3 regions of the Paenibacillus sp. RC21 genome follow, and region 2 is predicted to be linked to each of the others. Evidence: riboswitches for the same ligand, from Rfam matches in the RefSeq annotation. Region 2 holds a riboswitch; each other region holds the start of a gene.
What was found. Region 2 has a riboswitch for thiamine pyrophosphate ahead of thiC (phosphomethylpyrimidine synthase ThiC). Riboswitches for the same ligand answer to the same signal wherever they lie in the genome.
Positions count from the first base shown of each region.

Region 1: it holds a riboswitch for thiamine pyrophosphate, as region 2 does, so the genes downstream of both, ABIA61_RS19305 (ABC transporter substrate-binding protein) here and thiC (phosphomethylpyrimidine synthase ThiC) in region 2, are expected to answer to the same signal.
Region 3: it holds a riboswitch for thiamine pyrophosphate, as region 2 does, so the genes downstream of both, ABIA61_RS05250 (thiamine phosphate synthase) here and thiC (phosphomethylpyrimidine synthase ThiC) in region 2, are expected to answer to the same signal.

Region 1 covers NZ_JBIYCS010000006.1:71,895-75,150, forward strand. Annotated here, with positions in the region: gene ABIA61_RS19300 (MTH1187 family thiamine-binding protein) at 1-81, opposite strand, end outside; gene ABIA61_RS19305 (ABC transporter substrate-binding protein) at 481-1,527, opposite strand; TPP riboswitch at 1,728-1,837, opposite strand; gene ABIA61_RS19310 (pyridoxamine 5'-phosphate oxidase family protein) at 2,103-2,537, shown strand; gene ABIA61_RS19315 (bifunctional 2',3'-cyclic-nucleotide 2'-phosphodiesterase/3'-nucleotidase) at 2,760-3,256, shown strand, end outside.
Region 2 covers NZ_JBIYCS010000010.1:85,277-88,532, reverse strand. Annotated here, with positions in the region: gene thiC (phosphomethylpyrimidine synthase ThiC) at 1-1,313, opposite strand, end outside; TPP riboswitch at 1,497-1,609, opposite strand; gene ABIA61_RS23785 (IclR family transcriptional regulator) at 1,717-2,460, opposite strand; gene ABIA61_RS23780 (alpha/beta hydrolase) at 2,760-3,256, shown strand, end outside.
Region 3 covers NZ_JBIYCS010000002.1:22,042-25,297, forward strand. Annotated here, with positions in the region: gene thiO (glycine oxidase ThiO) at 1-972, opposite strand, end outside; gene ABIA61_RS05250 (thiamine phosphate synthase) at 1,037-1,651, opposite strand; TPP riboswitch at 1,933-2,041, opposite strand; gene ABIA61_RS05255 (ABC-F family ATP-binding cassette domain-containing protein) at 2,130-3,256, opposite strand, start outside.

The DNA.
Region 1 (3,256 bases), on a different contig from region 2:
TGCCGTATCTACATATACGTAAGAGTCCTCGTTATTGGGGGTTTTAGGAATTACTTGAATACTGAGCAGTGTGTTAGCCATGTGAATTCACCTGTCCTTCATTGGATTGTTTTTAGGGAAATATGGTGGTTTAAGGCGGGTGAGACCGCTCCGCGTTTCATTTGATCTTACGATCGCTGTTGCCGTGGGATTCATTGAATAAATTTAAAAGGTAAGAATCCCACGGCAAAGGCGAACGCTGCGCTTCTCCAGATTCAAATGAACCGCTGCGCTGCCAACCACCTTAAAACCATCATATTTTTGGGTTTTATTGGTGTGGCATTTTTACAAAAGCAAAATGAACATAAAAACGAAGTGGACGGAATGGTGCTGTACAAGCGTTAGCGGTCGCTTTAAAAGCCTTCCATAGGAAAGCTCGCTTCGGAAGCATCAACCGACTGCGTAGTGGCACAAAGGTACTTTCAAGTTCGATTTACAAGATTAACGCTTGGGCAGGAAGTCGTTTGTGAAGGCTTTATCGACTTCCAAAGGCTTGCTGAGCAGCTTGCGTTCGTACATCCAGTCGGAGTAGTTTTGCCATACTTCCGTTTTTTGTACGCCCCATTGGGCGGCATCGTCCTGATAACGCGGGCTTAGCCATTTTTGGCTGGCGAGTACCAGCTTTTTATCCAGTTCCGGAACCGCTTTGGTCAAGATGTCTGCGGCTTCTTCCGGGTGAGCGATGGTATATTCATAGCCTTGGGCGGTCGCGTCCATGAAGGCCTTGACCAGTTCGGGATCATTTTTAATGGTCTGTTCGTTGCTCACGATGACGGGTGTATAGTAATCCAGACTTTTGGAATAATCTTTTACATACAGCATATCCAGTGGTTCACCCCGTAGTTGGGCTTCAATCCCGGTCCATGCGTAGAAAATCCAGGCAAAGTCGATATCCCGCTTCACGGCTGTAAAATAATCGGCATTACCCATGTTGATGATCTTCACCTTGCTTACATCGCTCTTGTCTGCGTCCATGATGGATTTCATGACCGCTTCTTCTACGGGCGAACCCCAGCCGCCGTATTTTTTACCTTCAAAATCCTTCGGGCTCTTAATCCCGCGGTCAACCGGGGCTGCGAAGCCTGATGTATTATGCTGAATGACCGCAGCGATGGATACGAGCGGTACCCCTTGCGTACGAGCTTGTGTGACTCCCTCCTGATAACTGATACCAAAAGGTACAGCATTGGAAGCAACCATTTGATCGGCTCCGCCCGAACCGGGCTGAACGATCTGGACATTCAAGCCTGCTTTTTCGTAAAATCCTTTGTCCTTGGCGACATAGAGTCCCGTATGATTCGTATTTGGCGTCCAGTCGAGCACGACTTTAACATCCTTGAGTCCCTTGGTCGGGGAGGTCGCTTGGGTATTGGCGGCAGGAGCCGCGCCTTGTGGTGCAGAGGGGGAGCCTCCGCCGCAGGCGGTCAGAGTCAGGGTCATGAGCCACAGACTGATCAGCCCTAGGCTTAACATTTTCATGCGCTTCATCGTTGTGTTCTCTCCTTTTATTACCCGTAATCCGTCGGATCAGACAGCTTATGTTTCCCATTTTACAAAAATAACTTCTGCCGGACGCTATCTGTTCCAACAACATCATCTTCAACAAAAAAAGCGCCCCGATGTTCCGGGACGCTTGCGCTTGTATATACCAAAGTAAGGGATGGCCCGCCGTAATAAGAAAAAAGGGGCGCATCTTGCTTAAGCATTCCTACGCTGGCATTACCCAGATCAGGTTGTAAGGGTCAGTGTCTTGGGACACACTCTCAGCCGGCCGATTCCAGCACCCCTGGCATTGTATAGTCGAATGGGTTATTCAATTCGGGTTTACTACGACGATTATATGCCTAGAAGGCGGGTCTGTCCAGCATTGGGGAAGAAGTGACGGTTCATTTGCCGTACGTCAGGGTACACTTTTACTGTGAGCTTTGTTTTGAAAATGACCATGATCCCATCGGTTGATGTTGTTTTACAGAACTGCCGCAGGTATGGTTTGATGAGCTGGTGTTGGAACATGGCATGGGCATTCACAGGAATTCTAATTTGCGAAAAGGAGTTGTTGTACCGTGGGTAAAACGGAAACATTGGATCGCAGCCAACTGGAACAAGCCATTGTAAAGGCTTTGGATAACAACAAATTTTGCTCGTTGGGTACAGTAGAAGGCGGCAAGCCGAAGGTGCGCTATATGGCTCTTTTTAACGAAGGGCTGAACATTCATCTCGCGACAGATCGCAAAACACATAAGGTGGAAGAGCTGAAGGATAATCCAAACGCTTATCTGCTGCTGGGCTATGAGGTTGGCGGTACGAAGGAAGTCGTGGAGGTTGAGGCTACTGTCCGGGTAACGGCTGACGAGGGACTCCGCAAACAAGTGTGGAATGATTCGTTGAAGGAATGGTTTTCTGGCCCGGATGACCCCGATTATGTCATTCTGGATGTGAATTCGACTCGTATTGAGTATGTGGGTAAGCAAACCGGACGTCAGGTGTGGGAGAAATAGAATTGGATAGAATATGAGGAAACCAGCAATTCTCCGAGTTATTTGGGAGGTTTGCTGGTTTTTATGTTTGCGGAAAATTAATTATTTTTTCATAAATAAATGGAGTAAATGACTACTCTTTTGTCCGGCGTTGGATTAAAATAGGAATGGTGGGTTCAAAGCTTACATATATGTGCAAAAGTATGTGTATGAGGCCTACATCTTAATGAGGAGGGATATATTTTGATATTTCATAAAAAATGGTTTAGAGGGCTTACAGCAGCAGTCGTTGCCTGTAACATGCTGGTGTTTTCAGCCGCTCCGTCTTGGGCTGCCAGCGAATCCAAGGATAGCGGTACAGTGAATTTGCGGATCATGGAAACAACGGATATTCATGCGGCCTTGATGAATTACGATTACTATGCGGACAAGGAAACGAACGAATATGGCTTGATTAGCACAGCTGGACTGATCCAGCAGGCGCGCAGTGAAACGAGAAACAGCCTGTTGTTCGATAACGGCGACTTGTTGCAGGGCAATCCACTGGGTGATTATATGGCCAGAAGCAAAACCTTCGAGAAAGAAGGCGGTGTCCATCCGGTCTACAAGATGATGAACTTTATGGGCTATGATGCGGCTACGGTGGGGAACCACGAATTTAACTATGGTCTCGACTTTTTGGAAAGATCACTCAAGGGAGCTGATTTTCCTTACGTAAATGCGAACGTATATTACGATGA
Region 2 (3,256 bases):
GGTGCAATATCCGTCGTGAGCGGTCCCAGTGTATAAAAGGGAGCTTCCTTGCAAATTTCCATTTGCAGTTCCACATTCTCCTTGATTTTGTGCATCGGGACATGTCCCGGTCCTTCAATCATGACCTGAACGTCGTGCCTCCAGGCAATTTGCGTTAACTCACCCAACGTATCCAGCTCAGCAAACTGTGCCTCATCATTCGCATCATAGATACTACCCGGACGCAGACCATCCCCGAGGGAAAAGGCCACATCGTAGGCTTTCATGATTTCGCATATTTCCTCAAAATGCGTGTACAAAAAGTTCTCCTGATGGTGCGCAAGGCACCATGCCGCCATAATCGACCCTCCACGGGACACAATTCCTGTCATTCTACTTGCCGTCATCGGAATATACCGCAGCAGCACGCCCGCATGAATGGTGAAATAGTCCACGCCCTGCTCCGCCTGCTCAATCAGCGTGTCACGATACAGCTCCCACGTTAGCGCCTCGGCTTCGCCGTTCACCTTTTCAAGCGCCTGATACAGTGGTACAGTCCCAATCGGCACAGGGGAGTTACGGATGATCCATTCACGTGTCGTATGGATGTTACGGCCTGTGGACAGGTCCATGACCGTATCCGAGCCCCAGCGTACAGCCCAGGTCATTTTCTCCACTTCCTCCTCGATGGAGGACGTAACCGCAGAATTACCAATGTTCGCATTAATCTTCACGTGAAAATGACGCCCAATCACCATCGGCTCACTTTCCGGGTGGTTGATATTTGAAGGCAAAATAGCTCGTCCAGCCGCCAACTCCTGTCGAACAAACTCAGGTTCCACCCCTTCGCGGATGGATGCAAATTCCATTTCGGGCGTAATGATCCCTTGCCGCGCATAATGCATTTGCGTTACACTACGCCCTTGCCGCGCACGGAGCGGACGGTTGGTTACGCCGGGAAATTCAGCCGTCTCCCGTTTGGAGCCGGGCTTCAACCCGTTATCCTCTGGCTTGACGGCACGCCCCTCGTAAGCCTCCACATCGCCCCGTTCCAGTGCCCAAGCCCGCCGTAATGGAGGCAAGCCCTGACGGATATCGACCTGATAGGCTTCGTCGGTCATGGGACCGCTCGTATCGTACACACGTAACGGCTCATGATGCTCCGTGCCCTGTGGCGTATGTGTGGGATGCAGGGCGATTTCACGCTCCGGTACGGCAATGTCCGGCCGCGAGCCTTGAATATATACCTTGCGGCTCCCCGGAAAGGGCTTCACCCCTCCTGTCTGTTCATCCACTGCGTTCCCTGCTGTTCCTTCTGTTTCTGTCGGTTTCATTGTCCATTCCTCCCGTTTCGATGAAATGACACACCGATCCGGAACCATCCCCAGGCTGGCTGATCTATGCAAAAAAGCCGGTTCCCCAGGGAACCGGCTAATCTAACGAAACAGCTATGCAGACGGCTACGCACGCGGAATCATACTCCGATGCATTGCCATAGACAGCGGCTACGTATACATTTCAATGGCCGATTACTTCCCTACGCTGGTATGATCCAGATCAGGTGCAAAGGGTCCGAAATCTAGTGCGATTCCATCTCAGCCCGGCATTACAGGCTCCCCCAGTAACTGTGATAATTCTATTCGCATGAGGCGGCTATAACTGACAACCCGCCATCCCCATCAGATTACTTCAAATTTACGGCTTTGGCAACCCTTCTCTGGTCCCTTTTTCCAAAGATTATGGAAGCATAAGCCCCATTTCCTTTGCCGCCTCGATCAAAATCGGTGCAAAATCATGCAGCGTCTCGGGCGCTAGTCGGCTGACCGGACCGGATACAGACAAGGCCGCAGCGACCTGTCCCTTCCGATTCACGATAGGCGCAGCCACAGCAGCAGCGCCCGGCTCCCGCTCCTCATAGCTGGTCGCATAGCCCTTCTCACGAATATCCTGCAATTGAGCCTTATAGACCTCCGGGTCTACCGAGGGCGGCCATTCATCCCCGCTTAGCAGGGCTTCCAGCTCCTGCTGCGGCATAAAGGCCGCCAGCACCTTGCTGGAGGCTCCTACAGCCAGCGGCATGCTTGCACCCACTGGCGCAACGCGGCGGATCGCCTGATTGCTCTGCACGGCCTGAATGCGGATACGCATACTGCCATCGCGCAGGTATAGGCTGACCGTTTCGCCCAGACGGTCACGCAATCCTTCCATCGCTGGCTGTAATAGAATCGCCGGCTCGTCGCTTTGCGACAGATGGGTGGATAGCTCCCATATCCGGATGCCGAGCCGGTATTTTTCCGTTGCGGGATTCCGAACGACAAAGCCCCGATCCTCCAGCGTGGTCAGCAGCCGATGAACGGTACTTTTATGTAAACCAATTTTGGAAGCAATCTCTGTTAGACCCAGATCGGAATCTCCAGTAAAACACATCAGTATATCAAGCGCACGCTCCACGGCGCGAACCGTTAATTTACGGTCTTCCATTGTGAACCGCTCCTCTTTGTTCCATATTCGTTTCACACCATGAAACATGGTTACATAAATTATATAGAATAGTCGCGGCTACTGTAAACCAATGTTTTTGTGACAGCCATATTACAGAACGAGAACAAACATCGACAAATCTTTGCATCATTTTTACTTTTCCGGTTCAGCCGTTGACTTTGGATAACACGCATCATACGATAATAGGTATCTATACGGACATAAACTATCATTTTCAAGTGGAATTGTACCTAGAATTCTATGAAACGGAGTTCATTTTTATATAAGGAGGCTCTTACATGATTTCGACATCCCAGCGCAGCTCTCAGCTACAGCATGCTGTCCATGAGCCGTCCACCCCACTGATCAACCCCCGGCTGCTGCGAATCAAGCATGTCGTTATTGCCTTGCTGCTGTCGGTCGTATTTTTTCTATTGTTTTGCTTTATTACCCTGCACGCCTATATCGCATGGGTACTGACGAATCCAACCGTCGCGCCACTGTACTCGAACCCGATGCAGGCCAAAGGAATGCCCTACGAGGATGTCAGCTTCCCCGCCAAGGACGGCAGCCGGATGGTGCAGGGCTGGTATATCCCGGCGGATCAATCGAAGAAAACGATTATTTTCAGCCACGGTTATGGGGCCAACCGCGAAGAAAGCTGGATTCCGATGTATGATCTGGCGCATTATGCCCACCGTTTGAATTTTAACGTTGTCATGTTCGATTACGGATTCGCATCACAAAATAGCAAAGCCGTCGCAACCGGAGGCAAAGCGGAATCCCAGCAGCTTCT
Region 3 (3,256 bases), on a different contig from region 2:
ACAAGGACGCCCCGCCACTGCCTGCGGACGCAAGCCCGCCCAAGTGCATATAAAAGAAGCTTCACGGACGCGAGGCAACCAGGCAGAAGCACGGGCCAGCAGCCCCTCCAGGCTTCCAATGCTCACCTCTTTGTCAAACTGATGCGGCAGACTCGTCGCTCCAATCCAAAGCTCGTTGTTCCGCTTGGGCACTAAGTAAATATCATCGGCGTAAAGGGTATATTCCAACGGATGTTCCTTCAAGGAGACTGAAACAGCCTCACCCTTGACCGGATAAAGCGGATATTCAAAACCGACCTGCTCCAGCAGTCTCATACTATCCAAGCCTCCAGCAATAATGACCTGATCACAGGAAAAAAAGCCACTGTCTGTTTGTACGCCGCAAACTCGCCCATGCTGTACTACAAGTTGCTCCGCCTGTGTACCAGAGCATATTGTTGCTCCCAGTACGACAGCTGCCCCTGTATAAGCACGACAAAGCTGGGCAGGAGAAATCTGTGTCTCCTTTGATCGGTATATAGCCCCGATCACTTGACCATCCAAACCTGGAATTCGGCGAGCCAATTCTCTGGCATCCCACCACACAGGATGATCAACCTCTTGCGCAATAGCCGCATTCCAGCGTTTTTGCCCCTCTGCTTCCGAACGGAAGGGAGTCACAAATCCTTCTGTACGGAATTCCACCGAAACACCAGACAAACGCTCTAGGTCACGAACCAGCTCGGGAAATGCATCCCGGCTTGTGCGAGCGAACTGTGCCAATTCAGGGTCGGTGAATTCTTCACTCTCTGCTGCCAGCATCCCAACCGCAGCCCCTGAGGCTCCCCCGCCCGGAATGAATCGTTCCACCAATATCGTACTGCGACCCTCCTTGGCCACATGATAAGCAATGGAACTACCGATGACACCTCCACCAATCACCAAGCATTCAGCGTGTCCAATAGCTTGTACCTCTGTTTTTATCTCTGGCATATGTTCCATCTCTCCTCTCCACTAACGATTCTGCTTGCAGCGATCTCCTACTTTCATTTCACCACTACATGCTGTGCACTACCCGATCCACCATTCGCTTGTACGCCATCGCAGCCGCAACGGGGGACTCAGCCTCCCAGATGCCGGACATCACCGCAATTCCGCTTGCACCCGCAGTATACAGCTCGTGAATATGGCATGGTTGTATGCCGCCTAGAGCAATCACAGGAATGTTCAGCAGCCTGCATATGCGCTCAAGCTGTGCTATACCTCGCGGAGTAACACCAGGCTTGCAGTGAGTCTCATACACATGGCCATAGAGTACATAATGCGCTCCTGCCCGTTCGGCAGCCTGTGCCTCCTCCAAGGAATGCACCGACACCCCACAGCGCATATCCTCTGAAAGTAAGCTTTTGACAGCTGCAACAGGTAATCCGTTAGCCGGTAGCTGGATAGCTCCAACGGAGGTAAGCAAAGCAACATCCACCCGGTCATTTACTGCAATTTGCTGTAAAGGAACTCCTCGATTCACCATACTGCGGGTTAAAGCAAGCAATTCAGATGCGCCCTTCTGCTTCAAGCGCACGTGTACATAATGAACATACGGATGAATAGCAGCAGCCACTTGGGCAGTATGTGCATGTGCACTAAAATCGCCTTCCATCGTAATTACGTGCAATTCGATCTTATTCTCACCTCACAATGGACTAAATGGTTGTAAGCTGACCCTGTATCTTTACAGTCTCATATCGTGCTATACGTTATGGACTAACCACGTTTACCAGCAAAAAAATGAAGGGGTACGGTATATGAATACGAATATATGAACAAGAACGAAAACGCAAAAAAACCACTTCCCGAAGGAAGTGGTTTAACGTACGTCCAATAACCAAACGGATCATTATATCCGTATACGTATATCGTCCCACATACAAACAAAGTAATAAATTCGTTACCTCGTTTGTACGGCGCTCACTTCCCTACGCTGGCATAACCCAGATCAGGTGCAAAGGGTCCGAAATCCGTTTATTCCGTCTCAGCCGCATGGGCGGCTCCCCTAGTGTAACTATTTTATTGTATCAGCTAAAGATAGCTTAGCATAATTTCCTAATCCTGCAAACCCTGCTTCTTGTGAAGCTTGGTACAGAACTGGATATTTAGTTGACTTTACTTGTCCATTCTTCCACATTCCACGTTTTGGTTACCCAATCCTCATAAAAGTCCGGTTCGTGAGATACGAGCAGCACCGTTCCTTTGTATTCCTTCAAGGCACGTTTCAACTCATCCTTTGCTTTGATGTCCAAGTGATTGGTAGGCTCATCGAAAAGCACCCAATTGCTTTCCCGCATTAGCAGTTTGCATAGGCGGACTTTGGCCTGCTCACCACCACTGAGCGCGGATAGCGGACGGGTGATATGCTCATTTTTCAAACCGCAACGCGCCAAATGCGCCCGTACTTCATGCTGGTTCAAGTGCGGGAATTCATTCCACACATCCTCAATCGGTGTAACTTTCTCTGCTCGTACCTCTTGCTCAAAATAAGCTGGCTGCAAGAAATCCCCTTGATAGGTCTTGCCGCTGATCGGCGGAATTTTTCCCAGAATGGTTTTGAGCAATGTCGATTTACCGACACCATTGTAGCCCACAATCGCAATTTTATCGCCGCGTTCAATCGTCATGGACATTTTAGGCAACAGGACATGGGTGTAGCCAATTTCAAAATCAATACCCTCAAACACCGTTTTCCCACTCGCACGTGCTTCTTTAAATTGGAATGTTGGTTTAGCCGCTTCTTCCGGTTTATCGATGCGCTCGATTCGATCAAGCTGCTTCTCACGACTCTTCGCTCGACCTGACGTAGAGGCGCGCGCCTTATTGCGTTGAATGAAATCTTCCTGTTTCTTAATAAAATCCTGCTGCTTCTCATAAGCTTCAATATGCTGGCTTTTGTTCAGGTCTGCCATTTCAAGGAACTTTTCATAGTTGGCTGAATAACGGGTCAGCTTGGCAAATTCAAGATGATAGATGACATTAACGACCTGATTCATAAACTCAGTATCATGAGAAATAAGAATAAACGCATATGGATAATCCTTCAGATAACGTGTAAGCCATTCAATATGCTCTACATCCAAATAGTTGGTAGGCTCATCCAGTAGCAACACATTCGGCTTTTCCAATAGCAGCTTGGCAAGTAGGACCTTCGTCCGTTGTCCACCGCTAAGTGCGGAAACATCCCGCTCCAGTCCTATTGCGGAAAGGCCCAATCCATTCGCCATTTCTT